DNA from 3 places in the Paenibacillus vortex V453 genome. Region 1 is predicted to be linked to each of the others. Evidence: riboswitches for the same ligand, from Rfam matches in the RefSeq annotation. Region 1 holds a riboswitch; each other region holds the start of a gene.
What was found. A riboswitch is a leader RNA that binds a small molecule or an ion and turns the genes downstream of it on or off. The one in region 1 is predicted to bind ZMP and ZTP.
Positions count from the first base shown of each region.

Region 1 (4,557 bases):
CTGTCCCTCGAAACTTTTCGCATAAGCCGATTCCTCTTCCTCCGTACAGAAGACAATGGCCTGATAAATATCTCTGCCCAGATAATATTCCGGATCATATTCCGGGATTGTAAGTTTGAGCTCTCCCCAGCTGGAATCGATATGAACATGCTCGGTTACGTTCATCTTCATCGCTTCGCTGCCGGCATAGATAATCGGATGGTCAAGAAGAACAGCCTGTTCCGTAAGCTGCTGCAAGGAATCCTGCGCTAATGGATTGCCGTAGATCGGTTTGCCTTCATGCACCACATACTGGCCATTCAAACAGACATACGAATCGATACCCAGTTCCTCACGCAGTTCTTCAAAATGATACGGAGCACGCCCTGTTGCAATGGCAACGATGTGTCCGGCTTCCTGTAGTTGGCGAATGGACTCCCGTGTCGTTGCAGGTACCTTCTTCTCATGATCCAGCAGGGTTCCATCAATATCAAAAAAAAATCATTCTCTTCATCAATAATGCTCGCCTCTCTTCCGTATACTCAAGCTTGTAACTACATTGTAAATGATGAAAAGCATTTCAGAGCAAGCATTATTTTCAAACAGGGCTGAAACGGCAAGACGCCTAAGCATACAAAAACCGCGCCCGGGCGCGGTTTTCACGGTATATGGACTACCTTTTATTCATGGTGGATTATACGGTTCGCTCAGCCGATTCTACGGTATGCTTCAGCAGCGTAGCAATCGTAACAGGACCCACGCCGGCAGGTACCGGCGTAATCGCGGAAGCAGCCTCCGCGCAAGCTTCATAATCGCAGTCACCGATATTCCCTTTGTTATAGCCTGCATCCAATACAACGGCCCCCGGCTTGATCCAGTTCCCTTGAATAAAATTGGGTTTGCCTACGGCAGCAACAACAATATCCGCCTGCGAGACAATATTGGCGAGATCCTTCGTTCTCGAATGACAGATCGTAACCGTAGCATTGCGATTCAGCAGCATCATCGATACCGGCTTGCCGAGAATCGGACTGCGTCCAACAATGACGGCATGTTTCCCTTCAATCGGCAGGTTGTAATAATCCATAATCGCAAGTATCGCCGCAGGCGTACAGGAAGGATATTCGGCAAAACCAAACGCATTTTGCGAGAACCCAAGCGTGGTGACCCCGTCCACATCTTTTTCAATACGGATGGTATCAAAAGCCGCTCGTTCATCGATATGATGGGGTACCGGATGCTGCAGCAGAATGCCGTGAACATTGGGATCCTCATTCAGCTCTTGAATGGCAGCCATCAGTTCCTCCGTTGTTGTCGACTCGTCTAGCACCACTTTTTTGGATATAATTCCAAGCCGCTCACAGGCATTTCCCTTCATTCGCACATAGGTTGCCGAAGCCGGATCTTCTCCTACCAATATCGTTGCCAGACATGGGGTTACCCCTTTCTCCTTAAGCTCCTGCACCTTCACGGCCAGCTTGGCCTTGATATCGTCGGATACCAGCTTTCCATCCAAAATCACAGGTTCCTTACTCATTGCACATCCGCTCCTTCGCCATTGTTATTGTAATAAACATAAAGAGGCAAGGCGACATCTCTGTCTCCTTACCTCTTGCCCAGGCGTACGGCATATGATCCTATGTGCTCCCTCTTGGTGACCCAAGTTACGCCAGTAACACATAGATAACTTTTTTTAATATACCATGACTTTGGACTTCACGCTACCAGGATGATGCGCCTGTTCCAAATCGTAATCTTTTTGATTAAATTATTAAAAACACGTATGTTGCCGATTGTCCAAGCATAGAATGTGCTAAGAACATTTCGCTTCAGGAGGACTTGATGAAACATCCCGTTGTATTCAAAATGCTGCCCTTCATCCTGCCGCTTGTCTTCGTGATTCCGGTCTTAACGATATGGCTGCAAAATGGTTCTGGTTCCAGGCTCGTCGAAATCCTTGACATGCAGCAGGTCAAAACCATTTTTACTGGCATCTTCCTTGAGGCGCTACCTTTTGTTTTGCTAGGCGTGCTGCTCTCGTCCCTTCTGCAAATGTTTGTAAAAGAGCAATGGGTGCGCCGTCTTATACCCAAAAATCCGCTCATCGGCGTCTTGTTTGCTTCCATGCTGGGCATCGTGCTTCCCATATGTGAATGCGGGATGATACCGGTCGTCCGAAGGTTGATGTTAAAAGGGATGCCTGCCTACATCGCTGTCACCTTTATCCTCAGCGGCCCCATACTGAATCCGGTCGTGTTCGCCGCAACCATCATGGCCTTCCGCTCGCATCCCGAAGTGGTGAGCGGCCGGATGGGACTAGCATTGGCCGTTGCCGTGACGATAGGTTTAATCGTATATGTATTCTCCAAACATAATCCGCTCAAGCGATCCTTTCAGGAGTTTACCGAACAGGGCTCCGTCAATGGGGGACGGAAAATGCATGAGCACCCTAAAACATGGAGGAGCATGTTTGTTCACGCCGGAGACGAATTAATTGAAATGACCAAGTATCTGGTTCTTGGCGCGTTCTTGACCGCCTGTATCCAATCCTTCATTCCAAGGGATGAATTGTTGGCATTAGGAAACGGTCCTGCCGCCTCATATCTGTTCATGATGGGGTTTGCGTTTATATTGTCGCTCTGCTCGACTTCGGATGCCTTTGTCGCGTCTGCGTTCACGCACAGCTTTTCGGTCGGTCCACTGGTTTCCTTTCTTGTTCTCGGCCCGATGCTGGATTTCAAAAGCTTGCTTATGCTGTCCGCTACGTTCAAGACCAAATTCGTAATCGGTCTAAGCCTGCTGGTTATCACTCTGGTCTTTATCGGCTCTATAGCCGTTGATGCTCTGTTTCGAGGTTAGCTTATTGGGGAGGAGGCTGATGTAAACGATGATTTCCAGCTTGGCTATACGGGGCCATTATGTGCTTCGGTCGCTGCTCATTGCAGCTCTTGCCTTCTATATCATGCATCTGAATGCTACAGATTCTCTTCATTATTACCTGGCTCCACACATGCAGACCCTGCTGCTGCTCTGTCCGGTCCCGCTTCTATTCATTGCATTCGGTATGCTGTGGCACGCTCTTGGGGGTGATACCGGAGAGGTGTGTGATTGCGAGCATCCCCTGCCTAACGGCTTTGTCAAAAACATGACCGTCTACGGGTTGTTCGCAGTACCGCTGCTGTTCGGCCAGCTTCTGCCGAATCAAGCTCTTGGAAGCGACATGGCTTCCAAAAAAGGCATGATCTACACCTATCCGAACCCGGATGTCCGCCGTAAGGCCGAGGACCAGAACGCCTCTGCAGCCTCTGAGACAAATAACCACTCTCTATCTGCTGATCAATCGGCGACCCAAGACGCCTCGCAGCAGGAGCTGTTTATTGCCAAGGACATCTACAGCGTGGAATTCGCAGAGCTCGCCAAGCGTTTATATACGCTTTCCGTCATTTCGGTTGAACCTGACATTTTCTCGGAGACCGTCGGTGCCATCGATATGTATAAACAGCAGTTTCAAGGAAAATCCATTACAGTCCAAGGTTTCGTCCATCGGGATAAACATATGTTAGAAGACACGTTTGCCGTCAGCCGATTCCTTGTCATGTGCTGCACCGCTGACGCCATCCCGTTTGGCATTATTGTCCGCGGCGCGAATGCTTCGTCTTTTGACAATGACACATGGGTTCAGATCGATGGCACGATCCAGGTGAGTACCCTAAATGGTGAGAAAACTCTTCAAGTGCAAGCCGAAAAAATTCAACGGATTGAGCAGCCGGCATCCCCGTACATTTTTACAAATGCGGACTCCGTGGCGGAGTTTGATGAACTGTATTCCAATATTAAAGATACCGGGAGGTAAGGAACCGATGAGCAAAGTGCCTGTAATTATGATTAGCGGTTTTTTGGGAAGCGGCAAAACAACGCTGCTGCTCAGACTGCTGGATTATGCCGCCAAGCAGCAGTGGAAGACAGCCGTATTGATGAACGAGATGGGCGATCAGGACGTGGATGGGGCTATCGTATCCGGCGAAATGCCGGATCTTCCGATCGAGAAGCTGCTTGACGGCTGCATCTGCTGCACCAAACGAAGCGAGCTTGGGCAAGCTCTGAACACCCTGTTAGATCAGAAGCCTGATCTCATATTTATTGAGACCACCGGAGTCGCGAACCCTGAGCAGATTCTTGAGGATCTGCAGGATCCGTCCCTTGTGGATCGTATATCGATCCAGCGCAAAATCGCTTTGGCCGACGGCAGTAAATTTCTGGAATACAACAGCTTCTTCGCATCCAGCCGCGAACTGGTCCGTACCCTACGGGGACAAATCAGCTTCGCGGATATTATCATCCTTAACAAAGCGGGGGAATGCGAAGAGAAACATCTCAACAAGGTCATCACTTCCATACGAAAAATAAACACGGCCGCAAGCCTGTCCGTGACCGATTACAGCCGTATAGATGAGCTGGAAGTGTTTCGTGAATTCTCACTGCCAGCGGATGTTCTCACAGATCAAATTCAAGACACACCATGGAGTGAAGAGGCCCTCAAACATGAGCCTCATCCCCAGGGAGCCCCAATATTCGCGA
Region 1 is NZ_ADHJ01000037.1:186,276-190,832, forward strand. It holds gene PVOR_RS18635 (Cof-type HAD-IIB family hydrolase) at 1-468, opposite strand, end outside; gene PVOR_RS18640 (bifunctional 5,10-methylenetetrahydrofolate dehydrogenase/5,10-methenyltetrahydrofolate cyclohydrolase) at 674-1,516, opposite strand; ZMP/ZTP riboswitch at 1,587-1,666, opposite strand; gene PVOR_RS18645 (permease) at 1,822-2,838, shown strand; gene PVOR_RS18650 (TIGR03943 family putative permease subunit) at 2,867-3,832, shown strand; gene PVOR_RS18655 (CobW family GTP-binding protein) at 3,840-4,557, shown strand, end outside.

Region 2 (4,557 bases), on a different contig from region 1:
ACGTATCTTCTTGCACGCCGTAAGCAACGAAGTTGTACAGAAGGCCCGAAGCGTTAACAGGACTTCCGTGAGTCAAATGGCCGCCATGAGCGAGGTTCATGCCAAGAACGGTATCTCCAGGCTTAAGCGCAGCCAAATACACCGCCATGTTCGCTTGTGCACCGGAATGCGGCTGCACGTTCACATGCTCGGCACCGAACAATTCCTTGGCACGGTCACGGGCGATATCCTCCACGATATCCACACGCTCACAACCACCGTAGTAGCGTTTGCCAGGGTAGCCTTCCGCATATTTATTCGTCAGCACGGTCCCCATTGCTTCCATAACCGCTTCGCTGACAATATTCTCCGAGGCGATCAGCTCAATATTGCTGCGTTGACGCTTCAGTTCCAAATCCATTGCTTCCAGTACAGCCGGGTCATTCTTCCGCAAATGTTCCATCATGTTCATATCCTCCCATAATCCATCGTTATTTTGGTTGCCAAATTAAAACCACAGATATAACAAATAACAAAAAAGCGAGCTCTCATTCGAATCAATCGCACTGCGCCCCATCATCCTTCTGCTCGAACCGGTACACCGCACGCTCCCCGCCAATCAGCTTCGGCCGGGTATAGGCAGCCGTAACGCGAGCTTCACCAACATAGCGCACGCTTGGCCGGAAAGGTACCGCCACTCGCCGCAAATGCATGCCGATCAGCGTCTCGCCAATATCGACTCCTGCATGAGCTTCAATGGATTCCGCAAGGCAAGGCTCCTTCATGCTGCGGTAGGCCGCCGAAGCCATAGATCCGCCTGCTCCCGGTATGGGAACAGCCGCCACTTCCGTCAAGCGCAGCCGCTCAAGCAGATCGCGCTCCATGACAAGTGCACGGTTCAAATGCTCACAGCATTGATAGGCCACAGCAAAACCGAACTCCGCTTGAACTTCGGCGATGCCTTGGAGAAGCTGCTGCGCAGTCTCAAGCGCGCCGCCTGTACCGATCCGGCGGCCGACCACTTCGCTGGTGCTGGCCCCGATGACCAGAACTTTACCCGGGCCCAAAACAGCCGCTTCGGCCAGTTCGCGGACAATGCCCGCTGTCTGTTCATTCAAGGAAATCTTAGAAATGTCCGTCATGTCACAGTCCTCCCGATGTTTTTTTCACAGAAGCACTTCATTCCCTCATCACGATAAGCCGCGATGAATAACATACTGATCGACACGAACTATCGCAATCCGTTCTTCAGGTAACGCTCCTCGATGGCTTTGATCTTGTTCACGCGGCCGACATGGCGTTCGCCTTGGCTGAAATCCGTTGTCAGCCATGCGCTTACGATCTCTGCTGCAAGTCCGGGACCGACTACGCGTTCACCCAGTGCAATCACATTGCTGTCATTATGTTCGCGCGTCGCTTTTGCCGAGAACACATCATGGGTCAGCGCGCAGCGGATACCGGGCACCTTGTTGGCCGCGATACTCATGCCAATCCCTGTACCGCAGATCAGAATGCCGCGATCCGCTTCACCCGAGACCACCTTCTCGCACACCGGAAGCGCATAATCGGGATAATCCACAGAATCGGAGCAGCCGCAGCCAAGATCCTCCACCTCATGTCCCAGACCCCGAATGACCTCCACGATCTCCTCTTTCAGACGAATGCCGGCATGATCCGTACCCAATGCGATTTTCATCTATGAAAAACCCCCTCGTATGTTCGCTTTTGCGTTTTAGCTTGTTCCATTATAACTCAAATTCCGCGCAAAAGACGAAAAAAGAGCAGTCGGCGCACGTGTTGTGCTCCAAATGCTCTTTGCCCAGGCGACCGGCCGTATATTCCGATGCTCCATCGTGGTTTCATCCACTTCGTCGCCAGTTACACCGGATCCTTTGTTTTTCACCTTCATCTTAAATCAATACGGGGTGAAAGGCAAGCGGCTTTTTAGCCCAATTATACGCTCGCTTCTAAACACAAAGGGGTCGCCCTATTTATGCCGCTCGGACTCCAGCTTGTCCAGCAATCGGAATAACGCCGTCCGAATCTCGGCCGCTGTCGCTTCGTATTCTTCCCGCGAACCGCCGAACGGATCGGAAATATCAAAGCTCGGAATGCGCTGACGCAGCTCAATCAGGTCGTTCGCGATCGCTGTCACTTACATCCCTTCCGAGAGATCGGGCCAGCTCCAGTGTTGCATACAGGCTATCCTGCTCCTGCAGATCTTCGAGCACCCTGCGGTCATCCTCAACGAATTCCTTCAGCGTGTGCATCTTGTCTGCCGCATGCGGAAACTGACGAATGGCATACTGCTTATGCGACTGGGTCAACGTAAGAATCAGATCTGCCCACTCTACCAGTTGCGCCGTCAGAGGTTTGGACACCAAGCGGTCCTGGATATCCTGATCCCGAAGTATCGATTCCGCGTGATGGGACACCGGCATTCCATCCACGGCCGATACACCTGCCGAACGAATCTCCAGCGGAGTTCCCCGCTGCTTGGACAGCTTGCGCAGCATCCCTTCAGCCATTGGACTGCGGCAAGTATTTCCCGTGCAAACAAACAGTATATTTTTCACAGTCCCGTTCCTCCTGTTAGTAGGTTCTTTGGGGATATTGTATCAAATATTGCGTTAAATGATAAACATGATGCCGAAGATGACCAAAATGAGTCCTCCGAGCATCTCGCCATACTCCCCCAGCCTATCGCTTACCTGGCGACCCAGCAGCAAGCCGAGAATCGACATCAAGCCGCCCACGATACCGAAAGAGACCACAATCAACCAAACATCATCCACGAACATGCCAAGCGAAACCCCCACCGAGAACGAATCGATGCTGACGCTGAGGGAAAACAGCAGCATGGCCAAAAAGGCGGTTGGATGAATTCGCTGGCCTTCTCCGCCACGCAAGGCATTATAAATCATATGTCCACCCAGCAGGAGCAGCAGCCCACCGGCTGCAAGCCCTGTAACGTGGCCCAATAATATTCCCACATAATGGCCGGCAAATAAACCCAGCAGGGGCATTAGCATATGAAACAGCGCAATCATGAAACTAATGCCCAGCATATAGCCAAGGCGCATGCCGCTTCTCATCCCGACTCCGATTCCAAGCGAAAATGCGTCTAGCCCGAGTGCAACCGCCATCAGCAGAATCGCCGCAAGCTGTCCCGATTGGACAGACGCCTCCAACATGCTCATTCCCCCAAGTCCCATGGTCTTGTACACCATATGCGGACAAGGGTTAAATGATTCCAAAACCGTTTATTCGACTGGGGAATCCCGGCAAAGCCTCCCCTTTCTCTTGCAGATTACGAGAAAGGATTGAGAGAATCACTCACAAACTGGTGCCAGGACTTGGAGTTCAATCTACATTGATGATGTGGTGTCCCGCGGCCTTCAGCAGCCGGTTCATGACGGCTGCGCCAACGCCCCGATCCGGGCACGCTTCGGCCAGGATGAAGGTCGCGCCTTCGTCATCGAAGTGACGAAGGCCGGCGTACAGCCGGCGGGCCGCTTCCTCCGGCGCGGCCAGGCTGCCGAGCGAGACGGCAACGTCCGCGCGGTAGTGGCCGATGTGCTCGTCGAACGACAGCACACCGGTCACTTCCCCGCGCCGGGCGGCCGCCTCAAGCTCGGCCGCAATGCGTGCCGACACGGCGTCGGCACGTGGGCCCTGCACCACGCACATCGCACCCTTCGGTGCGTAGTGCGTGTACTTCATGCCCGGCGAGCGCGGCGCCGGGCCTTCCGCCTCCCCGGCGGCGCGCTGCAGCGCCGGGTCGAGGCGCACGCTTGCCGCTACGGCGGCAAGCTGCTCGGCCGTGACGCCGCCGGGGCGGAGCACCGTCACGGCGCCATCCTCGCCGACCTGCACAACGGTCGACTCGACGCCCACCCCGGCAGGGCCGCCGTCGAGCACGCCGTCAATGTAACCGGCGAGATCTGCCAGCACATGGCTGGCCAGCGTCGGGCTCGGCCGGCCCGAGCGGTTGGCGCTCGGTGCAGCAAGCGGACGCCCTGCAGCGCTGATCAGGGCAAGCGCAACGCTGTGATCAGGCATCCGCACAGCAACGGTATCCAGACCAGCGGTTACACGCGGTGACACAGCGTCCCGCTTCACGGGTAGTACCAGCGACAAAGGTCCGGGCCAAAAGGAGTCCATCAGCGCCCTTTCCGTTTCGTTCACATGCTGGACCAAACCCTCAAGCTGCGCAAGCTCCGAAATATGGACAATCAACGGATTGTCCGCCGGACGCCCCTTCGCGGCAAAGATGCGCTCCACCGCTTCGGTATTGCCCGCATCGGCACCGAGGCCATACACCGTTTCGGTCGGAAACGCCACCGTGCCGCCCTGGGCCAACACCAACCCGGCTTCCTGAAGCTCCGGCTCCGCCGCCATTTTCAAGCTCTCCTGGAAGAGCGAGGTTGGTACATGCCAAACCTTGGTTGTTGTCTCTGAATTATGGATGCCGCCATTCCGCTGTCCTTGTTGCAATACGTCATTTCCGTTCTGTTCCATACCTACCCCAAGCTTTCTGTATATAAAATATATAAACATCAAATTCCGTTTTGCGCT
Region 2 is NZ_ADHJ01000056.1:14,426-18,982, forward strand. It holds gene glyA (serine hydroxymethyltransferase) at 1-445, opposite strand, end outside; gene PVOR_RS28800 (TIGR01440 family protein) at 537-1,121, opposite strand; gene rpiB (ribose 5-phosphate isomerase B) at 1,211-1,675, opposite strand; ZMP/ZTP riboswitch at 1,790-1,871, opposite strand; partial or broken gene PVOR_RS28810 (low molecular weight protein arginine phosphatase) at 1,967-2,555, opposite strand; gene PVOR_RS28815 (manganese efflux pump MntP) at 2,610-3,173, opposite strand; gene PVOR_RS28820 (L-threonylcarbamoyladenylate synthase) at 3,343-4,500, opposite strand.
Region 2: another riboswitch for ZMP and ZTP. It lies ahead of rpiB (ribose 5-phosphate isomerase B); the one in region 1 lies ahead of PVOR_RS18640 (bifunctional 5,10-methylenetetrahydrofolate dehydrogenase/5,10-methenyltetrahydrofolate cyclohydrolase).

Region 3 (4,557 bases), on a different contig from region 1:
CATGCGTATGCTTTCCGCTTGCTGCGCCCCGGCAGTTAACGCTTGCTGCGTGTAACCCAATAGATCACTTAGTGCCGTATTGGCCTTAAGTAGAGTTCCATCAAGTGAAACAATTGCCATTCCAATTACAGCTTGTTCAAAAGCAAAATCAGGATTTTGGTTGGGATAGGGCAGCACTGCAAGTCTCCTCTCAAATATCTGCAAGGATCGAAGTTACCCATATTATATGTTGGTCCCTATCTTTCATCAATCCTATTCTATTGATCTTTCGCTTTGGCTGTCCGCCATACAGAAAAGGCAAGGCAACAAATCCTCCTTGCCTTTTTCTTAGAGCAACTTACTGCTCAACGCGTGTGAAAGAACAGATTTCGCAGGACCTTTTCAAAGGATAGCTTTAGCTCCTCCGAAATGGGTGCCATCGGCAGACGAAGAGTGTCATTAGAGATGAGCCCTTGCTTGGCGAGCAGCCATTTGAGTGGAGCGGGATTAGATTCTGCGAACAGCTTCTGAATACACGGAATCAGCACTTCAAATTCCAGTTCAGACCGAAAATAGTCCCCTTGGGCAGCTAATTGATACATGCGAATGTAGGCCTCGGTATTCACGTTGGCAGACGCCAGAATCCCGCCGGAAGCGCCATGATACAGCATTTCCTGGAAGTGAATATCATCCCCGCAAAGAACAGGCTTCGAACGATTCTGTGATAATTCCTTCATTAACTCCGTACTTGAGGTGCTATCCTTCATGCCAATCACACCAGGCAGATCCATGATTCTTCTTATGGCATCGACCGGCAGCCGGATACCTGTACGCGAAGGAACTTCATATAAGATAACCGGTATACCGACCTCGGACACTTGACGGAAGTGTTCCATGATCCCTTCTATTGAAGGACGGCTGTAGTAAGGTGTGACTACCAATACGGCATTGGCACCGATAAGCGCTGCCTGTTCCGTCCGTTTCACGCTGGAGACCGTATCGTTCGTTCCTGTACCGATGACCAGCGGCAATTGCCGCTTGCCCAGAATTCTCCGGGTTTCACCTGTAAGCCGAACAACCTCCTCCCACGTAACCGTTGGCGCCTCGCCGGTGGTACCGTTGATGACCAAACCCTGAATGTCATGGGTTAACAAGTTCTCTACATAACGTTGATACGAAATAAGGTCCAGCTCATAATCCTGTGAAAAGGGTGTAATGACAGGCACATAAATTCCATGCAGCTGCTGCTCATTCAACATGGCCCTTCCTCCATTTCATTGGTTGTGGTTATACTGTATCATGGCAATCAGAATCAGTGTTATCTATAATAATAGATAATTATTATCAATATTATTGATAAGGAGAGCGAGATGGAACTCATCTACCTGCAAACATTCAAGGAAGTGGCGGATCGTCAAAGTTTCACGAAAGCTGCGGAGGAGTTAGGATATGCTCAATCCAGCGTAACCACTCAGATTCAGAAGCTGGAGAAGGAATATGGCGTCAAGCTGTTTGAGCGATACGGCAAAGGTCTGCGGTTGACGAAGTCCGGAGAGGAGCTTCTGAAGTATGCAGTTCAGATGCTGGACCTGTTCCAGCAGTCGAAGGAAAAGCTGACCAAACAAGGCGGGGGCACCGTTATCGATAGGGACCATCGACTCGTTAGCCGCTTATTTTCTTCCGCCGGTCGTACATCGGCTGAGACATCAATATGAGGATCTTTCCATTCGTTTGCAGCCAGATCGTGAAGACCGCATTGTGAGTAAAGTGAGGGAAGGCGAGTACGATATGGGTCTCATGCTGGAACATAACCCGTCTGATTCATCCTTAACATGGATTCGAATCAGGGAGGAACCTCTATTACTGGTCGCTCACCCGAATCATCCTCTTCATGTTCATCCCGTCATTAAGCTTGAACATCTGGCTGATGTAGAATGGATTATGACCGAGGATAGCTGCAATTATCGTATCATGCTGGAAAAGGTCCTTCGTGCCCGCGGCGTTCCCTTACGTATAGGATTGGAATTAGGCAATCCCGAAGCGATTAAGCGCTATGTCATGTCCGGTTCGGGGATTTCGTTGTTGCCCCGCATGGTAGCCGAAGCGGAAATCAAGCGGGGAGAGCTGGCTGTTCTTCCCTTTATCCATCCGGATATCCGACTGGATATACAGATGGTGATACATCCTAAGAAATGGATCTCGCATGCGCAGAGAGATTTCATCGATATGATGATATCCAAACCCTAGAAAAAGCTCTGTTCGATGATATTGCATTTAAGGGAAAGATTAAGTATGATTTAGCTAACAATGTATAGGTTTATGTGTGACTGGCGTAGCATGGGGGACCATGAGGGAGCACATGGATGACAACGGCCGTACGCCTGGGCAGAGGTAAGGGAAGCTTATTTCCCTTACCTCTTTTATTATTCTAATGACTTCTATCATCTCTGAAACTATGAAAAAAAGGGGATATCACAACGATGTTGAAAACGAAGAAAATACTGCTGCTAGGATCAGGAGAACTGGGAAAAGAGGTTGTCATCGAGGCACAGAGACTGGGCGTTGAAACCATCGCCGTTGATCGTTATGCCGATGCTCCCGCCATGCATGTCGCCCATCGCAGTTATGTCATTGATATGCTGGATGGGGATAAGCTGCGCGAGATCATAGAGCAGGAGAAGCCGGATTTGATCGTTCCCGAGATTGAAGCACTGGCAACGTCGGAGCTTGTGAAGCTGGAGGAAGAGGGATACCGCGTTATTCCTACCGCGAGAGCCGCGAAACTGACGATGGATCGGGAAGGCATCCGCCGACTGGCGTCGGAGAAGCTGGGGCTGCCGACTGCGGGTTATCGGTTTGCCGATACGTATGAGGAGTTTGTTCAGGCTGTGCGGGAGATGGGATTTCCGTGTGTCATTAAACCGCTTATGAGCTCTTCCGGAAAAGGCCAGAGTGTCTGCCGCTCAGTAGATGAGATCGCGTCCTGCTGGAATATTGCCATGGAAGGCGGCCGGGTGCAGAACGGGAGAGTGATCATTGAGGAATTTATTACGTTTCAATCCGAGATTACACTTCTGACGGTTCGCTCTGTGAGTGGGACAAACTACTGCGCGCCAATCGGGCATATCCAGGAGAGTGGAGACTACATCGAATCCTGGCAGCCGCATAACATGTCGGAAGAGCAGATTGAGGAAGCCAAAGGTATAGCAAAGGCGATTACCGACGAGCTTGGCGGGTTCGGATTGTTTGGGGTAGAGCTGTTCTTGACCGAGAATAAAGTGTACTTCAGTGAAGTATCTCCAAGGCCGCATGATACCGGCTTGGTTACGCTTGTCACACAAAACCTGTCCGAATTTGCGCTTCATGTACGTGCCATTCTCGGGTATCCGATACCCGAGATCGAATGGATCACGCCTGGAGCCAGCCGGCCGTTGAAAGCACCGAAAGAGCTGGAACATTATACGGTTACCGGTGCTGAGCGGGCACTTGCCGTTCCGAACACTCAGCTGCGCATTTTTGGCAAGCCTGTAACCAAGGTCGGAAGACGCGTCGCGGTTGCGCTGTCCACGGCCAGCCATGTAGAAGAGGCACGTTCACGTGCAAAAAAAGCATGGGAGATGCTTGCTGTAGAAGAAGTTTAAACGCTTAAAGTGTAACCCTTCTTGCTTGTCCCTCTTGATCATGCTCTAAGGTCAACCGGCACTTCCCGGTTGGCCTATTTCTATAGGAAGCAGCCGCGAGCATCCGTTTCGCTATTGCCGTGCCGTGGTGCCGAGACGAGTATATGTAATTTAAAAATTAATAATAAATATGCAGAAATTTACGATCGTTCATGATAAGATACACAGGAATACGATGGTCCACATCCCGATAATCCCATCATTTGGGGCCTTATCACGGGATTCATTTCAACATATAAATAGAACGCTCTACAGGCATAGGAGAAATAACATGAGAGATATGTACACAGGGAAGTCCGATCAAGCTGATCGTGATGTTTACGATACCGCTCTTAATCGGTAATGTTTTTCAGCAATTTTACAATATGGCAGATACACTCATCGTGGGACGGACGATTGGGGTGGACGCACTTGCAGCCGTAGGTTCGACAGGCAGCATTTTGTTCTTTGTCATCGGTTTTGCTCAAGGCTTGACCGCAGGATTGTCCATCATAACGGCTCAGCGCTTCGGTGCAAAAGATATCGCAGGTATCCGTAAAAGTGTCGGCACGAGCATCTGGATCAGCCTTGTCTTCACCATTTTTCTAACCGTTGTCAGTGTGATGTTTACGAGACCGGTGCTTGAGATGATGAATACGCCGGCTGAAATATTGGATGATGCCTACTCCTATTTGATTGTTATCAACTGGGGTGTTGGCGCAGCCGTTCTGTTCAACTTGTTGGCCAATCTGCTCAGAGCGCTAGGGGACAGCCGAACGCCGCTGCTCTTCTTAGTGGTTGCAAGCATTCTGAATATTGTACTGGATCTGCTGTTTATTCTTGTATTCAAGATGGGCGTAGCAGGAGCAGGACTTGCGACGGTTGTATCACAGCTGTTCTCCTGCTTGCTGTGTCTGAT
Region 3 is NZ_ADHJ01000025.1:383,438-387,994, reverse strand. It holds gene PVOR_RS16670 (PAS domain-containing sensor histidine kinase) at 1-177, opposite strand, end outside; gene dapA (4-hydroxy-tetrahydrodipicolinate synthase) at 345-1,238, opposite strand; gene PVOR_RS32830 (LysR family transcriptional regulator) at 1,350-1,694, shown strand; gene PVOR_RS16660 (LysR family transcriptional regulator substrate-binding protein) at 1,624-2,226, shown strand; ZMP/ZTP riboswitch at 2,293-2,373, shown strand; gene purT (phosphoribosylglycinamide formyltransferase 2) at 2,460-3,620, shown strand; gene PVOR_RS16650 (MATE family efflux transporter) at 3,974-4,557, shown strand, end outside.
Region 3: another riboswitch for ZMP and ZTP. It lies ahead of purT (phosphoribosylglycinamide formyltransferase 2); the one in region 1 lies ahead of PVOR_RS18640 (bifunctional 5,10-methylenetetrahydrofolate dehydrogenase/5,10-methenyltetrahydrofolate cyclohydrolase).